DNA from 3 places in the Sodalis sp. RH24 genome. Region 1 is predicted to be linked to each of the others. Evidence: predicted binding sites of a transcription regulator. Region 1 holds the regulator's gene; each other region holds the start of a gene.
The links. Region 1 encodes LexA, which represses DNA repair genes until DNA is damaged. Its sites were predicted from a motif close to TNCTGTATGTACATACAGNA; they were not measured.
Positions count from the first base shown of each region.

Region 2: a site for LexA is predicted at 5,895-5,914, ahead of ACL2XG_RS08490 (DNA translocase FtsK 4TM domain-containing protein). Genes of this name have one in related genera too.
Region 3: a site for LexA is predicted at 6,392-6,411, ahead of umuD (translesion error-prone DNA polymerase V autoproteolytic subunit). Genes of this name have one in related genera too.

Region 1 is NZ_CP178729.1:3,250,654-3,260,419, forward strand. Features, by position in the region: gene ACL2XG_RS14780 (hypothetical protein) at 1-339, shown strand, start outside; gene ACL2XG_RS14785 (inverse autotransporter beta domain-containing protein) at 387-3,149, opposite strand; gene pspG (envelope stress response protein PspG) at 3,447-3,665, opposite strand; gene dusA (tRNA dihydrouridine(20/20a) synthase DusA) at 3,958-4,995, opposite strand; gene rcsA (transcriptional regulator RcsA) at 5,424-6,053, shown strand; gene zur (zinc uptake transcriptional repressor Zur) at 6,219-6,728, shown strand; gene ACL2XG_RS14810 (CsbD family protein) at 6,961-7,170, opposite strand; gene lexA (transcriptional repressor LexA) at 7,576-8,184, opposite strand; gene ACL2XG_RS14820 (diacylglycerol kinase) at 8,305-8,673, opposite strand; gene plsB (glycerol-3-phosphate 1-O-acyltransferase PlsB) at 8,799-9,766, shown strand, end outside.
Region 2 is NZ_CP178729.1:1,843,536-1,853,301, forward strand. Features, by position in the region: gene serS (serine--tRNA ligase) at 1-57, opposite strand, end outside; gene ACL2XG_RS08480 (replication-associated recombination protein A) at 167-1,510, opposite strand; gene lolA (outer membrane lipoprotein chaperone LolA) at 1,518-2,129, opposite strand; gene ACL2XG_RS08490 (DNA translocase FtsK 4TM domain-containing protein) at 2,340-5,810, opposite strand; gene lrp (leucine-responsive transcriptional regulator Lrp) at 5,955-6,449, opposite strand; gene trxB (thioredoxin-disulfide reductase) at 6,882-7,850, shown strand; gene cydD (heme ABC transporter permease/ATP-binding protein CydD) at 8,382-9,766, shown strand, end outside.
Region 3 is NZ_CP178729.1:2,786,291-2,796,056, forward strand. Features, by position in the region: gene phoA (alkaline phosphatase) at 182-1,618, shown strand; gene ACL2XG_RS12805 (DNA alkylation repair protein) at 1,815-2,909, shown strand; gene ACL2XG_RS12810 (GNAT family N-acetyltransferase) at 2,906-3,388, opposite strand; gene ACL2XG_RS12815 (SDR family oxidoreductase) at 3,469-4,218, opposite strand; gene ACL2XG_RS12820 (winged helix-turn-helix transcriptional regulator) at 4,317-4,721, shown strand; gene umuC (translesion error-prone DNA polymerase V subunit UmuC) at 4,692-5,957, opposite strand; gene umuD (translesion error-prone DNA polymerase V autoproteolytic subunit) at 5,960-6,376, opposite strand; gene ACL2XG_RS12835 (DmsA/YnfE/YnfF family dimethyl sulfoxide reductase) at 6,727-9,177, shown strand; gene ACL2XG_RS12840 (DMSO/selenate family reductase complex B subunit) at 9,181-9,766, shown strand, end outside.

The DNA of each region.
Region 1 (9,766 bases):
AGTGTCGTAGCATGGGGTCATGAATACTTTGGCGGCCCCCTGCCGGGCGTCATCGGCAGTTTAAGGGATATTGTCTCTCTGAGCAGTACGGAAACAGCCTTTGCCGCCCTGCGCGCCGATGGTAGCGTGGCGGCATGGGGCTCGTCATTCGCAGGGGGAAACCCTCCATTAAATATCACATACTTACGTAATATACGCGCTATCTATGGCGGTAGAAGGTCTTTCGCCGCGCTACAGGATGACTCACGGGTCAGCGTATGGGGCGGCGGCGAAGCCGCGCAACAAGCCAATGTTCCCGCCGTGCTGGCAGGCAATATTTCCTATACCCTGCCGGTGTAACGACGGGTCCGCCTGTCAATTATCCGCGGTTATAGTCACTGTTTATTTTATAGAAAATTCATATAATTACCTGTACTGTTTATTTGCATGCCCAGGTTATAAGCGGCTAATGCCCCCAGGACCACCACATTTGCTTCCGCCGAGCCATTGGTTGCTTCAAGGGTGGCGATACCGTCAGCACCGGTAAAAACAGGGTTGACGACGGCCGCGGCAGTTGACGGCAGCTGGACACCAGACTGTACCCGGACAAAGGTGATATCTATTCTTGCGTTAGGCACCGGTTCGCCTCGCGGCGAAAGAAGGTCTATTTCGATTCTATTACGTGAAAAGCCGTCAGCGGGCTGATTATTGGTGATAACACGCCAGGTAGCGGTAGGCGACGCGAAACGGCCGCCGGTGCTGGAGTAGTTTTGCCCATTTCCCAATGCGGCGGTGAGAACCACGCTGCCATTGCTGGTACTGGTATAACGCACCTCCGCCCTGCCATTGCCATCTGTCACCGGGTTGGTTGACGAATCAATGGTTAAGGTCCCCGGGTTTGAAGGCAGGGTATAGGCGGCGCTTAACGCAAGCTGGACATTTGGCAAAGGAATGCCGTTAACATCTTTGGCAATAATTTCAGCGACATTTTGCTGGAGGCCGTTGCTTAAACCATCATTTGCCGTAACGGCGATACTCAGCATCACCACCTGCTCGATAAAATGCATTTCCCCGGAGGTTTTGCTGATACCTTCGACCGCCGCCGTCACCTTGACCGGCCCCGGCCGATCGGTGGTGACGCTTGCCATCAAGGTACCGTCATCACGCGTGCGTCCGCTGGCAGGATTCACCCTGGCGTCATTATCCGCCGAGAAGGTCACCGGCAGATCGGCCAGGGGCTGATTGTTTATATCCCTTACCGTAAGTTTAATCTGGTGGGCGTCAATATTGTCGGCCACTTTATCGCCGCTGGTTAAAATCTCAAGCGTCGTGTTGGCTTCGTCCGGCGCGGCGACAGCAGCAAAATGCACATCCACCGCGCGGCTGCTGCCCGCGACCGTCGCCCTCACCTGGCTGGTACCGCCTTTCAACGAGGTAATCCGGGCGGTGGCGATACCAAAGCGGTCCGTGACCACTGGACTTGGCACCGTGGCCTCATTGGTGGCGCTAAAGTTGACCGCCTGCCCGGCGACCGCCCGCCCGGCCAGGGTGACGGTGGCCTGAACCTCATTAGCCGCGGCGCCGTTCGCTTCGGCGTTATCCACCGTCACCGCAAGCCCACTTATCACTAGCTGTTCGGCGGGGGCCACGATGTTGATGACCACCTGTGCCTGGTTTGACCCATTGCCCTGTTGGTCGATGGCGCGCGCGCGCAGATGATAGCGGTTGGCCGAAGCTCCTCCCTGCCGGAACGGCGGCAGCACGATGTCGATGGCATCCGTGGCAGGAAGGGTTACCGCGCCCCCCGCCCCCACAAGCTCCGCGGCATCCCAATCAATCCTTGCCAGCCCATATTTTGCCATAACCTGCGCGCTGATATGCATTGTCTCACCGGCGGTTCCGGTCAACTGCTCTGGTAAAATCAGGCGGATTAATTCTTGCTTCTGGTATTCGAGAACAATATCGTTGTTACGTTCGACCAGATCATAACGGCTTACGGCCAGAGTACGCATAACGGCAACGTCCGCGGGGTCGATTTGTTTTTGCCACGTCTCGCCGATGCGATAGTTTAGCTGCAGGTTGATAGAGGTATCCTCATTATTACCTTTTCCGATGCGGTAATTTGCGCCCAGGGTTAATAACGGGAAAGGGGTATAATTCACCCCCAGCGTCACGGCATAAGGATTTTGCACCCGGGTTCCCCTGCCGAACAAGGCCACATCATCTCCGCGGTATTTTTCATAGATGAGTTTCCCGCCTAATTGCGGCCAGGCCGGTAGCCAGGCTTGTGCGCGCACATCATAGCCGTCCGCCGGCCGTTCATTATAATCGGCATAATCCCGCGACTGATGCCAGCCGGACAAAGCAAAGTAGTTGTTGGCGGATAATTTCAGGTAATCGGTCCAGGCCTCCGCGCCTACGCCTGCCCGACGATTGTTGCCGGTCAGGTCGTTATCGTAGAAAAAATTCATCCCGTACAGCCAGGCATCATGATAGGTTCTTATTCCCCATCCCATATTAAGGGTGTTCCTATCGTCGTTATTCCGCCCGCCCAATTGCACAAATAACATAGCAGAGTCGTCGTCATACAGAGGTAATAAAAAATCCAGCGAGCTATTTACGAAGCGGAAACGATTATCGGTATTGATCTTCACCCTGGCGGTACCATAGTGATTTAACCATTTCTGCATGGCCGCGCCTGCCTCGCCGGTCACCAGCGAGCCAACCCTTGCTCCCATCTCCCCATCGGATTGATCGGCGGACATCATCGTGCCAAGCGTGGAAAACCTATTGATGAACCGCTGATCATCGTCGGTCGCCACGGCTATGGGCAAACCAGGCTTACTCAAGGTGTCGCCAGCCGGCACGTCAATTTCATCCCCTGCCGTCAATGAAGCGAAAGGTTTCGAAAAAGTACGGAATTTATTCAAATTTTTTAAATTTTCCGCTGTAATATGATATTTCCTTGCTACAGAATCAACCGTTTCCCCTTCCCCTAAAATATAAGTCCGACTCATAAATACAGTGGCACCTTGCGTCTCAGCAGCATGCACATCAATGATAACAGAGTGCAACATCAGGATTATAAAAACAAAAAGCCAAATAAAATACTTAAAAAAAGCTAATCGATAAAATAACGATTTATGTATTTTAACTTTAGTTAGCTGCATGATATACCACGCATTATAAATAATATATATTAAAAATGCACATCAGCTTCAATGAAATGCAGCTCTCATTTATATAGCGATGTGAGTGGACGCATAGCTTTAAATAACGAGAGCTACTATAGCAATCTATAAATAAGCAATATCGAGATATTCGCTGGGTTTTTGAAAAGCTTATGGGATACTAATATTATTATATCAAAAATAACGTTTTGGCACCTTGCCCTTGTCAGGTAAGGCGCCAGCTGGAAGACTTCGGATTAGATATAACACCTATGCCGCCCATCCCGGGCGGGTAGCTTAATAGCGGGGAAAACGGGGCGGGTTAACCGTACGCCAGATCCAGGCCACCACCAGCGCGAGTAACAGCCAGGGGAGCAGTTTCAACGCCATGACCAGCACGCCGGCAAACATCATGACCAGGAAACCCACCGCCAGCGCCGCCAGTACGCCCAGGAATGAGATACCGGTCAACAGCAGCATGAAAAAGAATGCGATGACAAAGACGAATTCCACCATTACAGGCTCCTGAAATCGGGGTGACACAGCAGGCTGGACCTTCTGCGCCTATTGCGATGATAATAAACATATTACAAAAATCGTGCCAATAAAGTAGCGCGCCAGACCATTGAAAAATAATGAAAAATAGTGTTGTGCTCAAAGCAGGAATGGTATTTTTGACTAATTAATAGTTATTATCGCCGCTATCAGCAGCCTCAATCCCGCGCCATGGCCACAATAGCCCTCATGACGCGCTTTCGCCCCCGGCGGCGCATGGCGGTACCCATTGGCTGGGGGCAGCCGGCAAAAGTTATTCGGCAACGCACCGCATCGGTTCAGCTTTTGCCACTTTGGCCAATGCCTGACGTACCACCTCAATACCGGCGCCGGGCTTGTGGGCGTTTTCGCTCAGATGACGTCGCCATTGCCGCGCGCCCGGCACGCCCTGGAATATCCCAAGCATATGGCGGGTGATATGGCCGAGGTAAGTGCCGTTCGCCAGCTCGCGTTCCATATAAGGAAACATGGCTTCCACCACCGCTGTCATGGTGTCATGGGGATCAACGACACCAAATAACCGGCTGTCCACCTGGCACAGCATACCGGGATTCTGGTAGGCCTCGCGTCCTATCATCACGCCATCCAGGCAGCTCAGATGCCGCTGGGCGTCGTCAAGCGTCGTGATGCCGCCATTAATGGCAAACGTCAAGGAAGGAAAATCGCGTTTTAGCTGATAGACGCGTTCATAATCCAGCGGCGGTATCTCGCGATTTTCCTTCGGGCTCAGCCCCGATAGCCACGCCTTACGCGCATGGATAATAAAGGTCTCGCAGCCGCCCTGCTCAGCCACAGTCTGGATAAACTCGCACAAGAATTCATAACTATCCTGTTCGTCTATACCAATACGGGTTTTCACTGTCACCGGAATCGACACCGCCGAGCGCATAGCGGCGATACAATGGGCCACCCGCTCGCGCTCAGCCATCAGGCAGGCGCCGAAGCGGCCGTTTTGTACCCGGTCGGAAGGGCAGCCGACATTAAGATTAATTTCGTCATAACCGCGCAGCGCGCCCATGCGCGCGCATTGCGCCAATGCATCCGGCTCGCTGCCGCCCAATTGCAACGCCACCGGATGCTCGGCCTCGTTATAGGCCAGGTAGTCGCCCTTGCCGTATAGCAATGCGCCGGTGGTCACCATCTCCGTATACAGCAATGCATGACGGGTCAACTGGCGCAGAAAATAGCGGCAGTGACGATCGGTCCAGTCCAGCATCGGCGCGACGGAGAAGTGCTGCGGGGATAAAGGCGCTACGGCCAGCCGGCTGTTAGCCTCGGTTGAAAATGTCATAACGTCATATGCAGGCATAAAAATGGGTTTAAGGAATACAGGGAGATTATCTGTGTAGTGTATCACAGAAACCCTATTAGGTAGCGAACACCCAATGCGGCGATTCATCAAACATGTTAATGTTTAATTCTTACTAAACATAGGTAAATGTTTAAAGATTGTTAAATAATCATGCTTCCAGAATGCGCGAAAAGGCCACGGCGTCTCAAATAAGCACCATTTCATCCCAATACCTCCCCAAGTGATTTACAAAGCGATCATAATCATTTATCACATGATCTTAATTCAAATTTATCCAGCCATGCTGATAAAAGGTTGAAAAATGATAAATCGATATAGACAGTAATTTTTATATTTTAATATCCCCCTATGTCATTTTTTATCCGAATCCTTTTTATTTCAGGATGAATCTAATTGCAGATATTATTATGACAGTATTTATACTCGATCCTTGCACTTATACTAAATGCGCGCTTAAAAGCTCATTGTCGGCAAGCGGTATCAAAGGCGCCATTCGCGATGTGGACAATATCAGCACGTTGCGAATGAGATGCAAAAACGCCAATCCTTCGATAGTTTTTATTAATCAAAACTCTTATCAGTATCAAGGGGATGGAGAAGGATTAAAATCCATTATTGACGAACGGCCTTTGACGCTTTTTTTTATTTTCATTGGTAATGAGAATATTAAGTTCCATGATTTCGTGCCGATCAGGGACAATGTGATTATTTTATCAAAATTTATAAAGATCAGCACATTGTTAATGATAATCCGTTACTTTATGGACACCAAAGCCTGGCGCAATGACGATTCCGCCATCGGGTTCTCTCCGCTGCGTTTTAGCAAGACCGAAGTAGAAATTTTAACCATGTGGATGTCAGGTTATGACACCATGTATATCTGTACCCAATTGCACATTAAAGAAAAAACGCTTTCTTCTCACAAAATAAATATTAAGCGGAAAACCAAGGCCAGTAATAAACAGGTGATATACCATTTAATTGCTATTGCCAACAGCGTCACAGATAGTATCAATATCCGTTATCCCGTTTGCTGAAAACCAGCGGCTCCGTTCGAACGCCACAGCTAAAGAAACCTGCCCCCGATCCCCGTCCCCTCACCCTTTTGCCGGTGACAATATGGGTTAAAACACGCCAATATTCGGCGTTTTTCCGCCTTCATGATAAGATAGAGGGCGGAAATCAGCAGTGGGGGAAACGCTATGAATACCACCGATCAGTCTCAATTGCTCAGCCAGGCTGAACAATTATGTGAGCAACGCAACGTGCGCCTGACGCCACAGCGACTGGAAGTGTTGCGCCTGATGACACAGCAGGATGGCGCGATCAGTGCTTACGACCTGCTTGATCTGCTGCGGGCGACGGAACCGCAGGCAAAGCCGCCGACAATTTACCGCGCGCTGGATTTCCTTCTGGAACAAGGTTTTATCCATAGAGTGGAATCCACTAACAGCTTTGTTCTTTGCCACCATTTTGAGCAGCCCAGTCACACCTCCGCCTTCTTTATCTGCGATCGCTGCGGCCAGGTGACTGAACAATCAACCGAAGGCATTGAAGATATTTTGCAAAAAATGGCGCAAGCCACGGGTTTCGCCATGCGCCATAATGTCGTCGAGGCACACGGGTTTTGTACCTTATGCGCCGAAGTGCAAGCTTGTGACAATCCCCAGGACTGCGGACACGATCATAGCGTAGCGATAAAGAAACGCTAGCGTCCCATTTTGGCTTTTACAAGAACCCGGGAGCAAATGACGTTTATTATGGCTGAAGTGAGATAACGCGTTTGGTTAATACATTGGAGAGGCCGCAAAACAGAGGAATGCTGATAGGATCATATTAAATAGGTGGTACGTCCTTGTACCTTTGGGTAGGAACACTTAAGGAAGCCATAACCGCACAGTGAATATGCATTAGTCATGCATTAGTCATGATTTCCAAAAATCATTACCAACGATATTTGTTACGTGTTTCCCAGTCCTTTACTTCCGTTTCCGCGGCTTCTTTACCGTAACCGTAACGTTCCTGGATCTTACCGATTAACTGATCGCGTTTACCTTCAACTACCGTCAGATCATCGTCAGTAAGCTTACCCCATTGTTCTTTCATTTTACCTTTGAACTGTTTCCAATTACCGCTGGCTTGATCTTTGTTCATCGGAGTTCTCCTTGGTTATCGGTTTCTCAGTCAACATCTGCCACTCCAGGTTTTGTTAGCGCATAGCGAGGACACGTATTGCGTCCCAAAACCTGCATGTCATAAGTTAACCCTATGTCTAAAGTATAGCAGGGGATTTGGCATAAGGTTTATTCAGCAGATGATTAGACCATATTGGCAGGGTTATAAACGCCGTATGGGCTATAAGGTGAAATAAAACAGTAGGTAGAAGGTATCAGCCCGTACACCGCTAATTGTAACTAAATATAAATACCGCTAGCGGCAGCGGCCGCGCCGCAGCACTTTTATGGCGGCGAACCCGCATTCCGCGTCGCCGGTTATCCGCCATAAAATCCTCGCTGACGCGGGATAAGGGATATTCAGGATGCCATGGAGCACCGTGAGTTAAATCCAGTTGCCGTTGCGGATAACGCCGACCGCTAAACCTTCGATGGACATTTCCTGCTCGCGCAAATCGACAATAATGGGCGAAAACTCGCTGTTTTCCGGTAGCAACTCAACGATGTTACCGTGTCTTTTCAGGCGTTTTACCGTGACCTCGTCATTGATTCGCGCCACCACGACCTGACCGTTATGGGCATCCTGGGTTTTATGCACCGCCAGCAGATCGCCGTCCATGATGCCGATATCCTTCATGGACATGCCGCTGACACGCAGCAGGAAATCCGCGTGGGGCTTAAACAGATCGGGATCGATCTGGTAATGGCTTTCGATATGCTGTTCGGCCAGCAGGGGTTCTCCGGCGGCCACGCGGCCGATCAGCGGCAGGCCGGTTTCTTCTTCTATCAATAACCGGATGCCGCGCGAGGCGCCGGAAACGATTTCAATGGCGCCCTTGCGCGCCAGCGCCTTAAGGTGCTCTTCGGCGGCGTTAGGGGATTTAAATCCCAGACGATGCGCGATCTCCGCCCGGGTCGGCGGCATGCCGGTTTGCGCAAGATGATCGCGGATGAGGTCAAATACCTCTTGTTGTCTGGCGGTTAATGCTTTCATTCCGTCCCCTGTTTGTTTATACAGTCTTTCTGTGAGTATATACAGGTCCGCAGCAATTGAAAACCACAAGCGTTGCAAAATGTGATAAAACCCTGCCGACGACCGGCCGCACCGGCCATTTTAAGGAATATACCGCCATAACAGCGTTATCCACACGAACAGCGCCAAAACAATGGCCAGGGTCACCGCCGCCGAGCCCAGGTCCTTCGCCCGGCCAGAAAGTGGATGCAGCTCCGGCCCGATGCGATCCACCACCGCTTCAATAGCACTATTCACGATCTCAACGATCAGCACCAGCCATACCGAACCGATCAATAAAATCCGCGCCACGGGTTCTGGCTCCAGGTAACAGGCAAGGGCAACCGCCACCACGGCAACCACCACTTCCTGGCGAAAAGCGGCTTCATGCCGCCAGGCGGCGCGATATCCTTTTATGGAATAGCCCATGGCGTTAAAGATGCGCCGAAGTCCGTTGGTTTGGTTTGCCATAATTTTGCGCGCTAAAGAAAAATTGTGCCTATATTACCGTTTCTTCTCGTTCGCATCACCACAGATCTGTCGCGCGGTTTCTGGTATTCTTGTGGCGCAATGCTAACAAGAGGCTTCACGAAGATATGTCAGGCTGGCGTACTATTTATTATACGTTGTTGAATTTACCGCTCAGGCTACTGGTGCGGAGTAAAGCCATTCCCGCCAATCCCCGGCAAGAAGCCGGCTTGGACCCGCTGCGGCCAATGATGTATGTTTTGCCCTATAACTCCAAGACGGACCTGCTCACCCTGCGCGCGCAATGTCTGCAACTGGGGTTGTCCGATCCGCTGATACCGCTGGAGATCGACGGCGTCGTCTTGCCGCGCTACGTCTTTATCCACGATGGCCCCCGTATTTTTCGCTATTTTTCCGAAAAACTGGAATCCGTGAAGCTGTTTCACGATTATCTGGATTTACATCGCAATAATCCGCAGCTTGATGTCCAGATGGTGCCGGTATCCGTTATGTTCGGACGATCGCCCGGCCGTGAAGCGCAGCAGAACCAGCCGGCGCCCCAGTTGCGCCTCCTCAATGGTTTCCAGAAGTTTATCGCCGTCTTGTGGTTGGGGCGCGACAGCTTTGTGCGTTTTTCCCGTCCGCTGTCCATGCGCTATATGGCGACCGAGCATGGCACCGATAAAACCATCGCGCAGAAGCTGGCACGCGTCGCCATGATTCATTTTGCCCGCCAACGCCTGGTGGCTGTGGGGCCGCGGCTGCCTGTCCGTCAGGATTTATTTAATAAGCTGCTGGCGTCCAAGGCGATTGAAAAAGCCGTGGAGGACGAAGCCCGCGCTAAAAAAATCTCGACTGATAAAGCGCAGCAAAACGCCATCGAGCTGATGGAAGAAATTGCGGCGGATTTTTCCTATGAAGCCGTGCGCTTGTCGGATCGGGTATTAAGCTGGACCTGGAACCGGCTATACCAGGGCCTGCACGTGCGCAATGCCGAACGCGTCCGGCAACTGGCCGAGGACGGCCATGAGATTGTCTATGTGCCCTGTCACCGCAGCCATATGGATTATCTGCTGCTGTCCTATGTCCTGTATCA
Region 2 (9,766 bases), 1.4 Mb from region 1:
AGCCAGTTTCTCGGCAACTGCGTCTAGCTCATTGCGCAGCAGATTGGGATCGAGCATGCTAGTCCTGTGCTTATTGTTATCAGATTGATGTATATGACTTCGCGACGCCGTCAGAGACTATCGCGGCAACGGATTTTCTATCGCTAACCTTACCGCAACGGCCTGGTTATCGGTAGCGTTTTGTTGGGCTATTTTGATCCTGCGCGCTAAGCCAGGCAAGCTTTTCGCCAATTTTTCCTTCCAGTCCGCGCGGGCTTGGATAGTAGTAGCGGGTGTGCGCCATCTGCTCGGGAAAATAGTCTTCGCCGGCGGCATAGGCGTTCGGTTCATCATGGGCATAGCGGTATTCGGCGCCCAGCCCCATTTCCTTCATCAGCTTGGTGGGGGCGTTGCGCAGATGCTCTGGCACATCATAATCGGCGTTTTCGCGGGCATCATGCATCGCGGCTTTAAAAGCGGTGTAAACCGCGTTGCTTTTTGGCGCGCAGGCCAGATAGACAATCGCCTGGGCAATCGCCCGTTCCCCTTCCGCCGGACCGACGCGGGTAAAACAATCCCAGGCCGCCAGGGCAACCTGCATGCCGCGCGGATCGGCATTGCCCACATCCTCCGAGGCGATGGCCAGCAGGCGGCGCGCCACGTAAAGCGGATCGCCGCCGGCGGTGATGATGCGCGCATACCAATATAGCGCCGCGTCCGGCGCGGAACCGCGCACCGATTTATGCAGCGCCGAAATCAAATCATAATAACGATCGCCCTTATTATCAAAACGGGCGTTGCGCTCGCCGGAAATTTCCTTCAGCAGCAGCGGCGTAAGCACCCGGTTGCCCTGGGCATCGGTTTGCGCCATATCCGCCATCATTTCCAGGCTGTTGAGCGCGCGGCGTGCATCGCCGTTCACCCACTCCGCCAGCACCCGGCGCGTCTCGTCCGGCAGCACGATATTCTGGCCGCCATAGCCCCGCTCCGTATCGGTCATGGCCTGGGCCAGCACCTGTTCGATATCCCCGGCGGTAAGCGACTTCAGCAGGTAAACTTTGGCGCGGGAGAGCAGCGCGGAGTTAAGCTCGAACGAAGGGTTTTCCGTAGTGGCGCCAATCAGGGTAATGGTGCCCTCTTCCACATGCGGCAGGAAGGCGTCCTGCTGGCTTTTATTAAAGCGATGCACTTCGTCGACGAACAAGATGGTGCGGCGGCCGGCATCACGATTGTGGCGCGCGCGCTCGATCGCCTCGCGGATTTCCTTGATGCCCGAGGTCACCGCCGAAATACGCTCCACATCGGCGTTGCCGTAACGCGCAATCAGCTCCGCCAGCGTGGTTTTTCCGGTACCAGGCGGCCCCCACAGGATCATGGAGTGCAGTTGCCCGTTCTGGATGGCGCGCGGCAGCGGCTTGCCCGGCGCCAGCAGATGCTGCTGCCCGACATATTCTTCCAGCGTTCTTGGGCGCATGCGCGCGGCCAGCGGCTGGAATTCGTTATGGGAAAAATCAAGCGACAGATTGCTCATTTTTACCTCACTGACGCTGATCGTCCAGCGTCACGCCCTTGGGAGGGGTAAAACGGAATTTGGCGTCATCCACCTGGCCGTTATTCTGGCTTTTCAGCTGGTAGGCGCTGCGCTGCCCGTCCTGCTCGACGGCGGTAAAGCTGTTGATGGTGCCGCTGGCGCTGACGTCGATGGTAAATTGCTTCAGGTTGCCGCTGGCGGTCTTGGGCGTCAGCTCAAACCGATCGTTGGTTTGCTTGACGTTGTATTGCCGCCAGTCGTCCGGGCTGTTGCGGGTAATCAGCATAAACGGCGTATTGCCGGTGGCGTTTTTCAGCCAGGTGGCGGTGGCCTGTTCGACAAAGGGATTATAAAACCACAGCGTTTTACCGTCGGAAATCAGCAGGCTCTCATCCGGCGCGGTCATATGCCAGTTAAACAGATTCGGCCGTTTTACCCACAGTTCGCCTTCGCCTTCCTGCACCGCGCCGCCGTCCGCGCTGGTCACTTTCTGGGTGAATGCGGCATGGAAACTGTTGACCCGATTCAGGCGGCTTTGCAGCGCGCCGGCATCATCGGCCAGCGCCGGCGCGGCAACCACGGCGCTAAGCAGGCAAGCGACTAATAACCTTTTATTCATTATAAGCATTCCTTGAAAAATGAAAGGCGCTACATCCGGGCCGGCAAGAAATAGACCAGCCGGAAGGCGGCACCCTGATAGGCTTAACTTTATCGGAACAATGACGGGAAGGCATAGGCCAATCCTCTGAAAACCTGCCGCTTTACGCATCTTTGCACAGGGGGTTACCCCCCTGGCGGTCAAAGCAGGCCTGTCATGGGCACCAGCGCGTTAATCCGGCGATGGCGGGGCCAGTACTTCACGGTTGCCGTTATGGCCCTGCGAACTGACGATGCCCTGGATCTCCATTTGCTCGATGATGCGGGCGGCGCGGTTATAGCCGATGCGGAACTGGCGCTGCACCCCGGAAATCGAGGCGCGGCGCTTGTCGACCACGAACTGCACCGCCTGATCGAATAACGGATCCAGTTCCTCGTCGCTGTCCATGCCGCCGGGACCGGCCTCACCCTCTTCGCCCGCGCTGGTGATGCTGTCAATATACTGCGGCCGGCCACGGGCCTTCCAGTCGCTGACGACCGCGTGCACCTCCTGGTCGCGCACAAAGGCGCCGTGCACACGCACCGGTATGGAAGAGTTGGGCGCCAGGTACAGCATATCGCCCATGCCGAGCAATGATTCAGCCCCCGACTGATCGAGAATGGTACGGGAGTCGATTTTACTGGACACGGTAAAGGCGATACGGGTCGGGATATTGGCCTTGATCAGGCCGGTTATCACGTCAACCGACGGCCGCTGGGTCGCCAGCACCAGATGGATGCCGGCGGCGCGGGCTTTCTGGGCCAAACGCGCAATCAGCTCTTCCACCTTTTTGCCCACCGCCATCATCAGGTCGGCGAACTCGTCCACCAACACCACGATATATGGCAGTTTTTCCAGCATCGGCGGCGAATCGGCCATGCCGTCGCCCGGTTTCCAGAAAGGATCCGGCACCGGCCGGCCCATGGCGATAGCCTGTTCAATACGTTCGTTATAGCCGGCCAGGTTACGCACCCCCAGGGCCGACATCAGTTTATAGCGGCGCTCCATCTCGCCCACGCACCAGCGCAGGGCATTGGCGGCGTCTTTCATGTCGGTGACCACTTCGGTCAGCAGGTGGGGAATGCCTTCGTACACCGACAGTTCCAGCATTTTCGGGTCAATCATGATAAAGCGTACCTCTTCCGGCGTCGCTTTATACAGCATGCTGAGGATCATGGCGTTGACCCCCACCGATTTACCTGACCCGGTGGTACCGGCCACCAGCAGATGGGGCATTTTGGCCAGATCGGCAATCACCGGCTGGCCGGCAATGTCCTTGCCCAGCACGATAGCCAGCGGCGAGACGGTCTCGCGGAATTTATCGCAATCCAGCACTTCGCGCAGGTATACCGTCTGGCGGCGCTTGTTCGGCAATTCCAAGCCGACGTAAGGTTTGCCGGGGATCACTTCCACCACCCGCACCGCCACCGCCGACAGGGAGCGCGCCAAATCCCGCGACAGATTGGAGATGCGCGCCGCTTTCACGCCCGGCGCCAGGTCCAGCTCGAAGCGAGTAATAACCGGACCGGGAGAAATACCGACCACCTCGGCCTTCACGCGGTAGTCCGCCAGCCGCGCTTCAACCAGCCGCGCGGTTTGCTCCAGCGCGAACATATCCACCGGTTCGTCCTCCACCGGCGGCGACGTTAACAGGTCCAGCGTCGGCAGCGGCGTGGTGGGCTTGTGCAACGGTTGTTCATTACGCATCAGGAAGGGATGGATCAGGCTGTCCATGGCGGGCGCCGCCGGCTGAACCACCGCGCGCCCCCCCACCGGCGACGGCAATGGCGCCGGCGCGGCGCCTGCCCCTAGCCGTGCCGAAGGCTGGACATGCCCGTCCGACAGCGCGTCCTCACCGTCGGCCGGATAATCCTCTGCGCGGGAATGAGCCTGCTCGTCATAACCGCCGGGAACATGCCCGGCCGCGGTCGACGCGCCGGAACCGAACTCGTGACCAGGCTGCGTGGAGGGCGTAAACCGGGCTGCGAGAGTATCATCCACCCGATCGGCCCGCGGCGGCGGAGCGAACGCCGCAGGCGCATCAATGCCGGCCGGCGGCGAAACCGGCGATGTCGGCATGGCCCGTTCGTCGGCGTCCGCCACGTCACGCATCTCCTGCCGGCGTTGAAATTCGGCGGCCAGCTGCTGTTGCTGCCAGGCGTCTTCTTCCTCGTCGTCGCCCTCGGTCCCGGCCGCGCCATAGCGTTGTTCCTGCTGCTGCAGAAATTCCTGGTGCAGCGCCGACTGCTGGGCGGCGGCTTGTTCTTCCTCGGACTGCGGCGCCTGCGACAGCGCGTCTTCTTCCTGCGGGCGTTGCTGCGCCGTCGCCGTCGCGTTGCGCTGCGACGGCAGCTTGATGCCAAACGAGGCAAGCTCCCGGCGCGTGGGGATGCGTACCCGGTTAGGACGCGGCAATTCAGGACCGATGCCCTGCTTGACCTGCGGATTTTCGTCGCTGGTGGCGCTGAACGCCGGCATAAAGGTCAGCGCGGCGGCGTCATAAGGCGGCGTGGAAGCAGTGACCTGCCCGCTGCTGCGCTGCGCCACGTTGAAATCGTATGGCGTGTGCGATTCGTCACCGTCGTGCTGCCAGTCGCCCATCTGCGGACCATCATCGTCTTCATCGGGAAAGCCGCCCTGGGAAGGAGGAACGGACGGTGCGTCCGGCAACTCAAAACGATATTGCGGGATAGCCTGCGCGGACGCCGACTGGGGGGCCGGCGCGGCGGGCTGCTGGGAGTAGACGGCGGCAGGCGCGGGGCCGGCCGCAGGGGCCGCCACCGGCGGCGACACCGCGCCCGGCGGCGGGACGGCCAGCGGGTCGCCGGTCTGCTCGGCGAGCTCCGGATGGCTGGACGTGGCGGAAGGCCCCGCCACCGTGCCGATAGCCGCGGGAGCGGCATCAGGCTTGGTCCCGGCGGCATCAGGGCCGGAGGTCGCCAGCAGCGGGTCAAGCGCGTCCAACGCTTCGGCGCGGACCGCGTCGTCCCCTGCGGCCTCCAGGTCTTCGTCATCGTACTCGTCGTCGTAGTCCCGCTCGTCGCGGCGGGAGCGGTTCGACATAAATGTCAGGCAACCCATGACCACGCCGCCGATTTTTTCGGCAATGGTGAGCCAGGACCAGCCGGTAAACAGGGTCAAGCCGGACGCCCATACGCAGAGCAGGGTCAGGGTGGCGCCGATGCCGTTAAACCACGGCAGCATGGCGTTGCTGAGCAGGCTGCCGATCACGCCGCCCGAGGCAAAGTAATAAAGATCGTCGACATTGAGCGCGGCCAGGCCGCATGAGGTCAGGATCAGCGCCAGGGTCCCAATCAGCCGCAGCGACAGGGCAAAATAGTCCACATAGTCCTGCTCTTCCCGCTGGCGAAACGACGTCCAGCAGAAAATCAGCATCAGCGGCGGAAGGGCATAGGCCAGCACGCCGAAGGTGAAGAACAGCGTATCGGCAAACCAGGCGCCGATGCCGCCCCCCAGGTTATGGATAGGACCATGCCAGGCAGTTTGCGACCAACTGGGGTCGGAAGGGTTGAAACTGACCAGGGAAATCATCAAATAGAGGGCAAAAATCGCCATGACAATCAGAACAGCCTCGAGTAACCGGCGACTGCTGCTGAGCGTTTTCAATTCAACTTCTTTATCTTCTGTATATTCCTGGCTCAAGAAAGGCTCTCCAGGGTTATCTATGCCGATATAACCGATATAATAGCTTAATAACAGCGCCGGCCGTCATGCCGCCGGCGCTGAAACTGTATGAATGCACAGGAGTGTAACCATAAAACGTGAAATTTGCACCTGTGTTATGACTTAGCGTGTCTTAATGACCAGCCGGTTGCTCTGCTTCACTTCTTCCATCACCACGTAGGTACGCGTATCGTTGACCCCCGGCAGGCGCAACAGCGTCTCGCCCAGCAGTTTACGATAGGCCGACATATCAGGCACCCGCGTTTTCAGCAGATAGTCGAAATCACCCGAAACCAAATGGCATTCCTGAATTTCTTCCAGCTTTTGTACGGCGGTATTGAATTGCTCAAACACATCGGGCGCACCCCGGTTAAGGGTAATCTCCACAAACACCAGTAAAGACGCATCAAGATAATGTGGATTAAGTAAAGCGGTATACCCTTGGATGAAACCCTGGCGCTCAAGACGGCGCACGCGTTCCAGGCAAGGTGTTGGGGATAATCCAACCCGTTTAGAAAGTTCGACGTTTGATATCCGGCCATCCTTTTGCAACTCATTGAGGATGTTACGGTCAATACGATCGAGATCCTTTCCCGGGCGCTTTTTATTGTCTACCATTATTATTGTCTCTCTTAGTACCTTCCCTGTGCTTGCCACACCCCTGCCGACTTCAATGTATCAGGGTTTGCTTTAAGACCCGTTGTCTGTTTTATTTTAGGGCCAACTGTTTCAACTGCCTTGCTAACTGCCTGTCCGAAACCAACGCATCATTTTCCTTACCCTGATGTTTTCGCAAAAGCGCAGCGTATTGTCAAAGTAAAACGATAAAAATCAGAACAACATGCCGATTAAATCCTGCGGAAACACATTGTCCGGGGCTTAAGGGCTCTTTTTAGCCCGATAATGTCCTAATTGATGGTAAAATCCGCCTATCGATAGTCCATAACGATGATAAAAATCGCCAACAACTTTTTGCATCCTTTTCATTGTCTGGTAACTTTCTTATCATCGACGAGTTGGGATCTAAGCGGTGAGTTAAACGAGGAAAATATGTCTACGGCGAAACACAGTAAATTAATTATCCTGGGGTCGGGACCGGCGGGATATACCGCCGCGGTTTATGCCGCCCGCGCCAACCTGCATCCGGTGCTGATAACCGGTATGGAACAAGGCGGCCAGCTGACCACCACCACCGAGGTCGAGAACTGGCCGGGCGATCCGGAAGGGCTGACCGGGCCTTCGCTGATGGAGCGCATGTACGCCCACGCCGTAAAATTCAACACCGAAATCATTTTCGATCATATTAACCAGGTCGATTTACAAAACCGCCCTTTCCGGCTGACCGGCGATACCGGTGAATTTACCTGTGACGCCCTGATTATCGCCACCGGCGCATCCGCGCGCTATATCGGCCTGCCGTCGGAGGAAGCCTATAAGGGCAAAGGCGTATCCGCCTGCGCCACCTGCGACGGTTTCTTCTACCGCCAGCAAAAAGTCGCGGTGGTCGGCGGCGGCAATACGGCCGTGGAAGAAGCGCTGTATCTGTCCAATATCGCCACCGAGGTGCATCTGATCCACCGGCGCGATATCTTCCGCGCGGAGAAAATCCTCATCGATCGCCTGATGGATAAGGTCGCCAGCGGCAGTATCGTGCTGCATACCGGCCGCACCCTGGAAGAAGTGGTGGGCGATGAAATGGGCGTGACCGGCGTGCGGCTGAAGAACGTCGTCAGCGGCGTGGTCGACACGCTGGCGGTCGCCGGCGTATTTATCGCCATCGGTCATCATCCCAATACGGCGATTTTCGGCAACCAGCTGGAGCTGGAGAACGGCTATATCCGCGTACAGTCCGGTATTGCGGGCAACGCCACCCAGACCAGCATTCCGGGCGTATTTGCCGCGGGCGACGTGATGGACCATATCTACCGCCAGGCGATTACCTCGGCCGGCACCGGCTGCATGGCGGCGCTGGACGCTGAACGTTATCTGGACGGGTTGGTGCCGGTAAACGATCGGTAAGGGCGTTTCGAGGCGCGGCGTTGATGCGCGGTTCCTGTCGCCACAACCAGCCCGTTTTTTGAACCGCCCGGGACGCGCTCCCGGCGCGACCCTGAGCTTGAGCCGCTCCCGGCGGCTCATCCAGCCGGGCTTTGTGCCGCCAGCGCACGCTATGCCGTTACAACGTCAAAACCACTGTTTGCAACGTTAACGCTTTCTTTTTGTTTTATGTGATATTTGATGCCGGGAGGGGATGGCGCGACTGCCATCCCCTTGTCGCATGCCGGCGCCCGGCATACCATGAAAACGCCCAACTTATGGCATGCGAAAAAGCGGCAGAATTTCATATCCCCACGGCGCCGTCCAGTCGGCTGAAATGCCGTTGCGCCCGCAGGCAAAGGTCCCCTGATAAATGTCATTATTATTTTCACCTCCGCCGCAACAGGGTAATATGTCGGCACGCTGGAGAACGCCTGCCCTTTTCCGGCTTTTCGCTTCCCCACATGGGATTTTCGACTTACATACACATCACACCGGCTGAAATTGTCTTCAATGAATAAAAACCGACAGCAAGTGCTTGTCCGCTGGCTCAAGTCGCAAAGCGCGCTGGTAAAGCGCTGGCTTCGTTTCTCTTTACTGCTGGGCCTGCTGAGCGGCCTGGTTATCATCGCCCAGGCCTGGGTATTGGCTTATCTGCTGCAGGCGCTGATTGTCGGGCAGCAGCCGCGCGAGGCGCTTACGGGCTGGTTTATCGCCATGGCGGCGCTGTTTGCGCTGCGGGCGTTGGCGGGCTGGCTGCGCGAGCGGGTCGGTTTTATCGCCGGACAGGTGCTGAGACGGGAAATACGCCGCCAGGTGCTGGATCGGCTGGAACTGCTGGGCCCCGCCTGGATCCAGGGCAAACCCGCCGGCAGTTGGAGCAGCCTTCTGCTTGAGCAGATTGAGGACATGCAGGATTATTATGCGCGCTATCTGCCGCAGATGTATCTGGCGGGCCTGGTGCCGCTGCTGATTTTACTGGCGGTGTTCCCGGTGAACTGGATGGCCGGGCTGATATTATTTTGCACCGCGCCGCTGATCCCCTTGTTTATGGCGCTGGTGGGGATGGGCGCCGCCGACGCCAACCGCCGCAACTTCCTGGCGCTGGCCCGGCTGTCGGGCTATTTCCTCGATCGCCTGCGCGGCCTGGACACGCTAAGACTGTTTGATCGCGCGCAGGCGGAAACCGAGCATATCAGCCGCGCCACCAACGATTTCCGTTTACGTACCATGGAAGTCCTGCGGCTGGCGTTTCTTTCCTCCGGTGTGCTGGAATTTTTTGCCTCGATTTCCATTGCGGTGGTGGCGGTGTATTTTGGCTTTTCGTATCTCGGCGAGCTTCACTTCGGCAGCTACGGCACCGGCGTCACCTTGTTCGCCGGTTTCCTGGTCTTGATACTGGCGCCTGAGTTTTTTCAGCCGCTGCGGGATTTAGGCGCTTTTTACCACGCCAAGGCCCAGGCGGTGGGCGCGGCGGAATCGCTGGTTGCCTTTCTCGAGACCGACGTGCAGTCGCAGGGCGCGGGTCTCGCCGCGCCCGTCCTGGGCCCCATCGGCCTGCGCGCCGAACAGCTGGTCATCATGGCGCCGGACGGCACGGCGCTGGCCGGCCCGCTGAATTTCACGCTGGAACCCGGCCGGCGATTGGCCATCGTCGGGCAAAGCGGGGCCGGCAAAAGTTCGCTGTTACATGTGCTGTTGGGATTCCTGCCCTACCAGGGTTCATTGCGCGTTAACGGCCATGAGCTGCGCGACCTGTCGCCGTCGCATTGGCGCAGCCAACTGAGCTGGATCAGCCAAGACCCGTTCCTGCCCGCGCCGACGCTGAAGGATAATATCCTGCTCGGGCGGCCCGACGCGGATGCCGCCGTTCTAAAACAGGCGGTGGAGCAGGCCTA
Region 3 (9,766 bases), 460 kb from region 1:
AGGTGAGAAGTCATTATTAGTTAATGTGCTTACTATCTTAGCTGCTGCCGGACAACCTCGCCAAGTTTGACCGCGGCGGTTATCTCCGGGTGTCATAAAAATGACATCCGGGTTACGTAGACTTACATAATAATAAATTCAGACATACCCTTCTTCTCGTCCGGCAACAGGAGCCTTCTTTATGCCGCATCCGCACCAACCCGTACTTTCCCTCGTCCTGACCCTCGCCCTGGCGGGCGGCAACGGCCTGCTGGCGCGCAGCGTATCGGCCGCCGGCGCGGACAGCCTGCGCGCGGCGCAGGGGGATATTACCCAGCCCGGCGGCGCACGCCGCCTGCAGGCCGATCAGACCGAGGCGCTGAAGGCGGCGCTGAACAACCAGCAGGCAAAAAACGTCATCCTGTTGATTGGCGATGGCATGGGGGACTCGGAAATCACCGCCGCGCGCAACTACGCGCTGGGCGCGGGCAACGCGTTCCCCGGGATCGACGCGCTGCCGCTGACCGGTCAATACACCCATTACGCGCTGGACAAGACCACCCATAAACCCGGCTACGTCACCGACTCGGCGGCGTCGGCCACCGCGTGGTCCACCGGGGTGAAAACCTATAACGGCGCGCTGGGCGTCGATGTGTTCGGCAAGGATCATATGACCATCCTGGAACTGGCCAAGGCGGCCGGTAAAGCCACCGGCAACGTGTCCACCGCTGAACTGGAGGACGCCACCCCGGCGGCGCTGGTGGCCCACGTCAGCTCCCGCAAATGCTACGGCCCGGAAGTGACCAGTAAAGATTGCCCCACCCAGGCGCTGGAAAACCAGGGGCGCGGCTCCATTGCCGAACAGCTGCTGGCGGCCCGCGCCGACGTGACGCTGGGCGGCGGCGCCAAAACCTTTGGCGAAACCGCCAAGGCCGGGGAGTGGCAGGGTAAAACCCTGCGGGAACAAGCCGTGGCGCGCGGCTATCAGTTGGTGAGCGACCTGGATGGCCTGAACGGCGTAGCCCTGGCCAACCAGGACAAACCCTTGCTGGGCCTGTTTGCCGAGGGCAATATGCCGGTGCGCTGGCAGGGCCCGAAAGCCGTCTATCACGGCAATATTGATAAGCCGCCGGTTACCTGTAGCGATAATCCCAAACGCGGCGCCGGGGTGCCTACCCTGGCGGCCATGACGCAAAAAGCCATCGATCTGCTGAAAACCCATCCCAACGGCTTTTTCCTGCAGGTTGAAGGCGCATCCATTGATAAACAGGACCATGCCGCCAACCCGTGCGGCCAGTTCGGCGAGACGGTGGACCTGGATGAAGCGGTGCAAAAGGCGCTGGAATTCGCCCGCGCCGACGGCCATACGCTGGTGGTGGTCACCGCCGATCACGCCCACTCCAGCCAGATTATCGAAGCGGACGCCAAGGCCCCCGGCCTGACCCAGGCGCTGACCACGAAAGACGGCGCGGTGATGGCCATCAGCTACGGCAATTCTGAAGACCCCGAATCCCAGGGACATACCGGCACCCAGCTGCGTATCGCCGCCTTCGGTCCCTATGCGGGCAACGTGGCCGGCCTGACCGACCAGACGGATTTGTTCTATACCATGCGCGATGCGCTGGGCATTAAACAATAATTACCGCCAGGGACCCCTCCCGCCTTTACCGCCGTGCCGGCGGTAAAGGCGGGAATGGACCAGGGTATCGCGCCATGGCGTATCATCCCTTGTCATTTCCTGTCGCCGGGAAGGATTTTCCGCACGGTGAGACTTGCCTAAACCCGTCATTTTCTTTAGCCTGCGAACTGGCTCCGCTCCCATAAGATCAGGTGACATGTCAGAGCAAAGCGCGCCCGCGCTGAAGGAAATCTTTAACCACGCCCGGCTGCGCGATATCGCGGCGCACACCGCCGCCGTCCACCCCGGTTTTGACGGCGCCCGCTTCCTGGCGGCCACCGGCGACGGACTGGACCAATTATCGCTGATGGCGCGCCTGCGGCGGGTAAGCGTCTGCCTGCACGACGGCCTGCCGGCGGACTATGGGCAGGCGCTGGCGATTTTACGCCGGCTGGCGCCGCGGTTGGACAATCGCTTTGTCACCCTGGTATTGCCGGAGTATGTGGCGATGTACGGGCTGGATGAGTACGATCTGTCGATGGAGGCCCTGCGCTTTTTTACCCCGTTCGGCTCCTCGGAATTCGCGGTGCGCCCCTACCTGCGCCAGGATCTGTCCCGCGGGCTGGCGCTGATGGAACGCTGGTCGCGCGACGATGACGAGCACGTCCGCCGGCTGGCCAGCGAAGGCAGCCGGCCGCGCCTGCCCTGGTCGTTCCGCCTGGAGGCGCTGCGGGCCGACCCGTCGCCGGTGAAACCCATTCTCGACAACCTGCGCGCCGATCCCAGCCTGTACGTACGCAAATCCGTGGCGAATCATCTCAACGATATCACCAAGGATCATCCCGAGTGGGTCATGGACCTGCTGGAGGGATGGGAATTGCATCATCCCCCCACCGCCTGGATCGCCCGTCACGCGTTGCGCAGCCTGATCAAACAGGGGGACCGGCGGGCGCTGGGACTTATCGGCGCCGGCGAGGCGGCGCAGGTCAGCCTGGAGGAGATGCGCGTGAGTCCCGGGGAAATCCGGCTGGGAGACAAGGTGACCGTGGCGTTCCGGCTGCGCTCGACCTCGCCCCTGCCCCAGCGGCTGGTGATTGATTACGCCATCCACTATGTGAAAAAATCCGGCGGCACATCGGCCAAAGTGTTCAAACTGAAAACCCTGACGCTGGCGCCGCATGCAAGCGTTGAGATTAGCCGCAGCCAGTCCATCCGCAACTTTACCACCCGCATGCACTATGCCGGCAGACATGCCGTCGAGGTCTTTATCAACGGCGAATGCCTGGCGCGGGGCGCGTTTTTTATTGTCTAGCGCGACAGGGGTTTCACCATATTCACCCCGGTAACGTGGAAACCGCAGGCATCATACAGCGCCCGGGCGCCGGGATTATCGGCCGCCACCCTTAGCCCCAGTTCGGTCACGCCCTGGGCGCGCAACCGCTGATCCAGCTGCGCCAGCGCGCTGCGTCCGAGCCCGCGGCGGCGCCAGGCGGGCAGGATGCAGAAATCGGAGATATAGGCCGCCTCGTCTTTGCACGTGATCCATAAATACCCCGCCACCGGCGGTACGCCTTGCCGGTCCGCCGCGTCGCCGGCCTCGATGCAGTACAGCTGGTTATCCGGCGTCGCCACCCCCTGCGGTAAATACCCGTCAATGCTGGCGATGGCGTTGATCCTGCCCTGCCCGATATCGTAACCGTGGTTGGCGCTCAGGTCCCGGGCGTATTCCCCGATAAAAAAATGGCGATAATCGGGGTATTCCCCGGCGGTCATATTCCTCAGATGAATCATAGCGCTACCCGTTATCATAACGTGCTTATCCACGCCGGCGCCCCTGATGCAAAGCCAGGGCTTATCCGGCCACCGGCACATCATAAGCCGCTGACGCCACCGTCGACAATCAATTCACTGCCGACGACAAACGCCGATTCATCGGACGCCAGATAGACCGCCGCCTTGGCCAGCTCCAGCGGCGTGCCCAGCCTGCCGAGCGGCACCAGTTGCTTGATTTGCGCCAGCAGGGCCGCATAGGCCGCCCCGTCCAGGCCCAGTTTTTCCAGCGCCGGGGTTTGCGTCGGGCCGGGGCTTAAGCTGTTGACACGGATGCCGCGCGCCAGCAGTTCCCCCGACAGGGTCCGGGAGAGCGACAGCAGTCCGGCTTTGCTGGCGGCATACGGGCCGCTTTGCGGCAGGCCGATATGCGCGCTGACCGAACCGCATAAAATCACCGAGGCCGGTGCATGCAGCAGCGGCAACAGTGACTGCACCAAAAAAAACGGCCCCTTCAGATTGGTCGCCATCAGGCGATCCCAGGCGGCTTCATCCCATTCCTCCAGCGGACGGTGGGTCACGTCGGCGGCATTGATCAGCAGCACATCCAGCCGGGGCCACAAGGTGGCAAGCGCTTGGGCCAGGAGCGGCTGGGCGGCCACATCGCCCGCGTCGCTTTGCAGGCATACCACCCGTTCGCCCAGATCCGCGGCGGCGCGCGCCAGCGCATCGGCGTTGCGTCCGGTGATGGCGACGGTGGCGCCCTCGGCCAGGAACTGACGGGCGGTTTCCAGCCCGATACCGCTGGTGCCGCCGGTGATCAAGGCAAATTTATCGGCTAAACGAGGCATTTTTATCTCTCTGACAGGTGAAAAATGCCATTATTTATAAGATAGTATTAAAATGATAGTAGGTACCAATAGGATACTAAAGAGGCGAGTGGGATGAAATGACGACCCGAACGATTGCGCAACCGAAAAAAATATTACCGCCGCCGGCGATAACGCCCTGCCCGATGCTTACCTTTGTCGAGCTGGTGGCCGGCAAATGGGCCATTCCCATCCTCTACCGGCTGATCGTTATCGACGCCCCGGTGCGTTTTGGCGAACTGCAGCGCGGGGTCTACCCCATCACGCAAAAGGAGCTGACGCGTCAGCTGCGCGCGTTTGAAACCAAGGGCCTGGTGCGGCGTACCGCGTTCGCCGAAATCCCGCCCCGGGTTGAATATCAGGTCACCGCCCTGGGTAAGACGCTGAAGGCGCCGCTACAGTCCCTGGCCGCGTGGGTCGACGCGCACCAGGAGGATTTACAGGCCGGCGCCGGCCTAGAGCGCCGCGCGGGGCAGATCGCTTAGCCGGGAGGTATAGGCCGGCGACAACATGTCGCGTTTCATTTGCCAGTCCCGGCGGATGCCCTGGCCGGCAAACCAGATTTGCCCCCGGCCCGAGCGGTTGACCTTATCCAGGGTCGCCATCAGCGCCTCGGCGTTAACGTGCGGCTTATACCGGTCGAACAGGCCGAGCTGCGCCACGCCCCGGTCATAAAAATCGCCCAGCACGACGCCGGCCTTCAGATAACGCCGATCGTCCAGCCACAGGCTATCCAGGCAGGCCGTCGCCTGGGCGATGATATCCCGGGAATCGTTGGTCGGGACGGGAATGCGGCCGGTGGCCTGGTTGGCGTAATAGATTTCGCCGGCCGCGTGCGGACTGGTGCGCACAAAGACCGCGACCTGCCGGCAAAACTGGTTTTCCCCGCGCAGTTTTTCCGCCGCGCGCGCGGCATAACTGCATACCGCCTCGCGCATATCCTGGTAACGGGTGATACGGGAACTGAAGCTGCGGCTGCAGATAATCTGCTGCTTCACCGCCGGCATTTCCTCCACCTCCAGGCAGGGTTCGCCGCGCAGCTCACGCACCGTGCGCTCCAGCACCACGCTGAAATTATTACGGATAAACGCCGGATGGGAATCCGCCAGTTGCAGCGCCGTGCCGATCCCCATCGCCCGCAGCGTTTTGCCCAGCCGGCGTCCTATGCCCCACACCTCCTCCACCGGCATCAGCGCCATCAGCTTACGCTGGCGCAGCGGCGAGGACAGATCCACCACGCCGCCGGTTTTGCTCCACTGCTTGGCGGCGTGGTTGGCAAGCTTTGCCAGCGTTTTACTGGGCGCAATACCCACCCCCGAATGCAGATGCGTGCACTGCAACAGGGTTTGCTGTACCTCGCGGCCAAACTGTTCCAGCGCCCTGCAATGGCCGACGCCGGTGAGATTGAGAAAGGCCTCGTCGATACTGTAGATCTCAACCGCCGGCGCCATGTCCTCCAGCAGGGTCATCACCCGATGCGACATATCGGCATACAGGGCATAGTTGCTGGAAAACACCGCCACGCCATGTTGTTCAAGCAGCCGGCGAATCTTGAAATAGGGCGCGGCCATAGCAACGCCAAGGCGTTTGGCGGCGGCGGAACGGGCGATAACGCAGCCGTCGTTGTTGCTCAGCACCACCACCGGGCGCCCGCGCAATTCCGGCCGGAATACGGTTTCACACGAAGCGTAGAACGAATTGATATCCACCAGCGCGTACATGGCTACAGCGCCGCGTAGATGATAAACGTCACCACGCCGAAGATTTCCACCTGGCTGTCTTCGGTAATGGGAATGGGCGCGAAGGCGGGATTCATCGGCATCAGCCGCGCGCGGGGATGAAGCTGCAGGCGTTTCACGGTAAAGCCGCCGTCGACGGAGGCGATAACAATATTGCCGTGGTCGGGTTTAAGGGCGCTGTCCACCACCAGGATATCCCCTTCACGGATATTGCCCTCAATCATCGATTCACCCGTGGCGCGGACAAAATAGGTGCTGGCCGGATGGCGCACGCAGATGGCGTTGATATCCAGGCGATGTTCAACATAATCCTGCGCCGGGCTGGGGAACCCCGCAGCGACTTTATCGCCAAAAAACGGCAGCGGTACGCCGATGCCCAACGCCGCGGGATAAATCTTCATAACGGCCACTCCATATACTGTATTTACATACAGTATAGATGCGACCGGGGGAACATGTGAAGCTGGAAAAACCACGGCGGCGACAAACGGCTGATAATCATTGGATTTAAGATCACGCGTGGCTGGCGCCCATGCGCCGGCCTGGCGCCGCATATTTGTATGATAAAACGAGACATAACTCATACTTTTGGTTCTTAAAAACCCTTTTTGTTATGCGACTTTGTTCGGGAACAAGTTTTTCCGCCTGTTTTTCGCGCATTATGCTCCCATGAATTGTAACCCCAGTAACTATCAGGCTTTATAGGATTGCGGGCTGCAACGCTTTGTGTGTGCAATGTGACGGGTGAGAGATGAAGAACAAGACATTAACCCTGCTTGGCGAAGCCGCCATCAGCCGGCGCAGCCTGGTGAAAGGCGGCGTGGCGACCGGGGGATTGCTGTTGGCCAGCAGCGCGCTGCAGCTCCCTTTCCTGTTCGCCCGGGCGGCCGTTACCCCGGCAACGACCGCGGGAACGGCCGATAAGGTGGTCTGGAGCATGTGTTCGGTTAATTGCGGCAGCCGCTGCGCGCTCAGGCTGCATGTGCGCGACGACGAGGTGTATTGGGTGGAAACCGATAACACCGGCCAGGATGAATACGGCGATCATCAGGTGCGCGCCTGCCTGCGCGGCCGCTCCATGCGCCGGCGGATGAACCATCCGGAACGGCTGAAATATCCGATGAAGCGCGTGGGCGAACGCGGCGAAGGCAAATTCCAGCGCATCAGCTGGGATGAAGCGCTGGACGCCATCGCTGATAATCTCAAGCGTATCGTCAAGGATTACGGCAACGAAGCGGTGTATATCAATTATTCCTCCGGCGCCACCGGCGCCAATTTCGCCCGCTCGTCACCGTCGGGCTCGCTTATCACCCGCCTGATGAACTGCTACGGCGGCTACCTCAATCAGTACGGTACCTATAGCACCGCCCAGATCAATGCCGCCATGCCCTACACCTACGGCAGCAACGAGGGCAACAGCACCTCGGATATCGTTAATACCAAACTGGTGGTGATGTTCGGCAACAACCCGGCGGAAACCCGCATGAGCGGCGCCGGCATTACCTACCATCTTGAGCAGGCGCGCGAGCGCTCCAACGCGCGCATGATCGTTATCGATCCGCGCTATACCGATACCGCCGCCGGGCGCGAGGATGAATGGATCCCCATTCGCCCCGGCACCGACGCGGCGCTGGTGTCGGCGATCGCCTGGGTATTGATCAGTGAAAATCTGGTGGATCAGGCGTTTCTGGATACCTACTGCGTCGGTTACGACGAAAAAACCCTGCCGGCCGGCGCGCCGGCCAACGGCCACTACAAAGCCTATATCCTCGGCCAGGGCGACGACGGCATCGCCAAGACGCCGGAGTGGGCGGAGAGGATCACCAGTATCCCCCGCGATCGGATCATCAAGCTGGCGCGTGAAATCGGCGCGACCAAACCGGCTTATATTTGCCAGGGCTGGGGGCCGCAGCGCCAGGCCAACGGCGAGCAGACCGCGCGCGCCATCGCCATGCTGCCGATCCTCACCGGCAACGTGGGCATTAACGGCGGCAACAGCGGCGCCCGCGAGTCCACCTACACCATTACCATCGAACGGCTGCCGGTATTGACCAATCCGGTGAAAACCCAGATCCCGGTATTTTTATGGACCGACGCCATCTCACGCGGCAAGGAAATGACGGCGTTAAAAGACGGCATAAAAGGCAAGGACCGGCTCGACGTGCCGATTAAATTTATCTGGAACTATGCCGGCAATACCCTGGTCAACCAGCATTCGGATATCAATCGCACCCATGAAGTCCTGAAAAACGAGCGCGATTGCGAAATGATCGTGGTGATTGAAAACTTTATGACCTCATCGGCGAAATACGCCGACATCCTGTTGCCGGACCTGATGACCACCGAACAGGAGGATATCGTCCCCAACGATTACGCCGCCAATATGGGGTATCTGATTTTCGGCCAGCCCGCCACCTCGGCAAAATTCGAGCGCCGCTCGATTTACCAGATCACCAGCGATATCGCGCGGCGCCTCGGCGCGGATGTGGCGCAAAAATTTACCGAAGGGCGCACCCAGTCCGAATGGCTGCAATTTTTATATGCCAAGATGCTGGCCAAGGACCCGCAACTGCCGTCCTATGAGCAGTTAAAAGCCCAAGGCATCTATAAACGCCAGGATCCCGACGGCCACTTTGTCGCCTACCGTAAATTCCGCGCGGACCCGGCGGCCAATCCGCTGAAAACCCCTTCCGGCAAAATTGAAATCTATTCGGCGGCATTGGCGCAGCTGGCCGCCACCTGGCAACTGCAGGCGGATGAAAGCATCAGTCCGCTGCCCCGGTATGTCCCCACCTTCGAGGGCTGGGACGATCCGCTGCGCGCGCGTTTTCCGCTGCAGATGGCCGGTTTCCACTATAAGGCGCGCACCCACTCCAGCTACGGCAATATCGACGTGCTGCGGGCCGCCTGTCCGCAGGAGGTGTGGATCAATCCTATCGACGCCGAAAGCCGGGGCATTCGCAACGGCGATAAGGTGCGGGTCTTTAACGACCGGGGCGAGATCAGGATCGACGCCAAGGTAACGCCGCGCATCCTGCCCGGCGTGACGGCCGTCAGCCAGGGCGCCTGGCATCAGGCCGATATGGCCGGGGATAAAATCGATCACGGCGGCTGCATCAATACCCTGACCACGCAGCGTCCATCGCCGCTGGCCAAGGGCAATCCGCAGCATACCAACCTGATACAGATCGAAAAGGTGTAGTGAATGAGCACGCAATACGGTTTTTATATTGATTCGAGTCGCTGCACCGGCTGCAAGACCTGCGAGCTGGCCTGCAAGGATTACAAGAACCTGGGGCCGGATGTCAGTTTCCGCCGCATCTATGAGTATGCCGGCGGCACCTGGCAGGCGGACGGCGCCGGCTATCGCCAGGATGTGTTCGCTTATTACCTGTCCATCGCCTGTAATCATTGCGAGGATCCCGCCTGCGTCAAAGTGTGCCCGAGCGGCGCCATGCACAAAGGCGAAGACGGCTTTGTGGTAGTCAACGAGGACATTTGTATCGGCTGCCGCTATTGTCATATGGCCTGTCCCTACGGCGCGCCGCAGTTTAACGAGGCCAAGGGGCATATGACCAAATGCGACGGCTGCCATGAGCGCGTGGCGGTGGGACAAAAACCTGTCTGCGTGGAATCCTGCCCGCTGCGCGCGCTGGATTTGGCGCCTATCGGCGAACTGCGCGACAAGTATGGCGACCTGGCCGACGTGGCGCCGCTGCCGGCGGCGCATTTCACCATGCCCAACCTGGTGATCAAAGCCAATGCCAATTGCCGCCCGCAGGGCGACACCA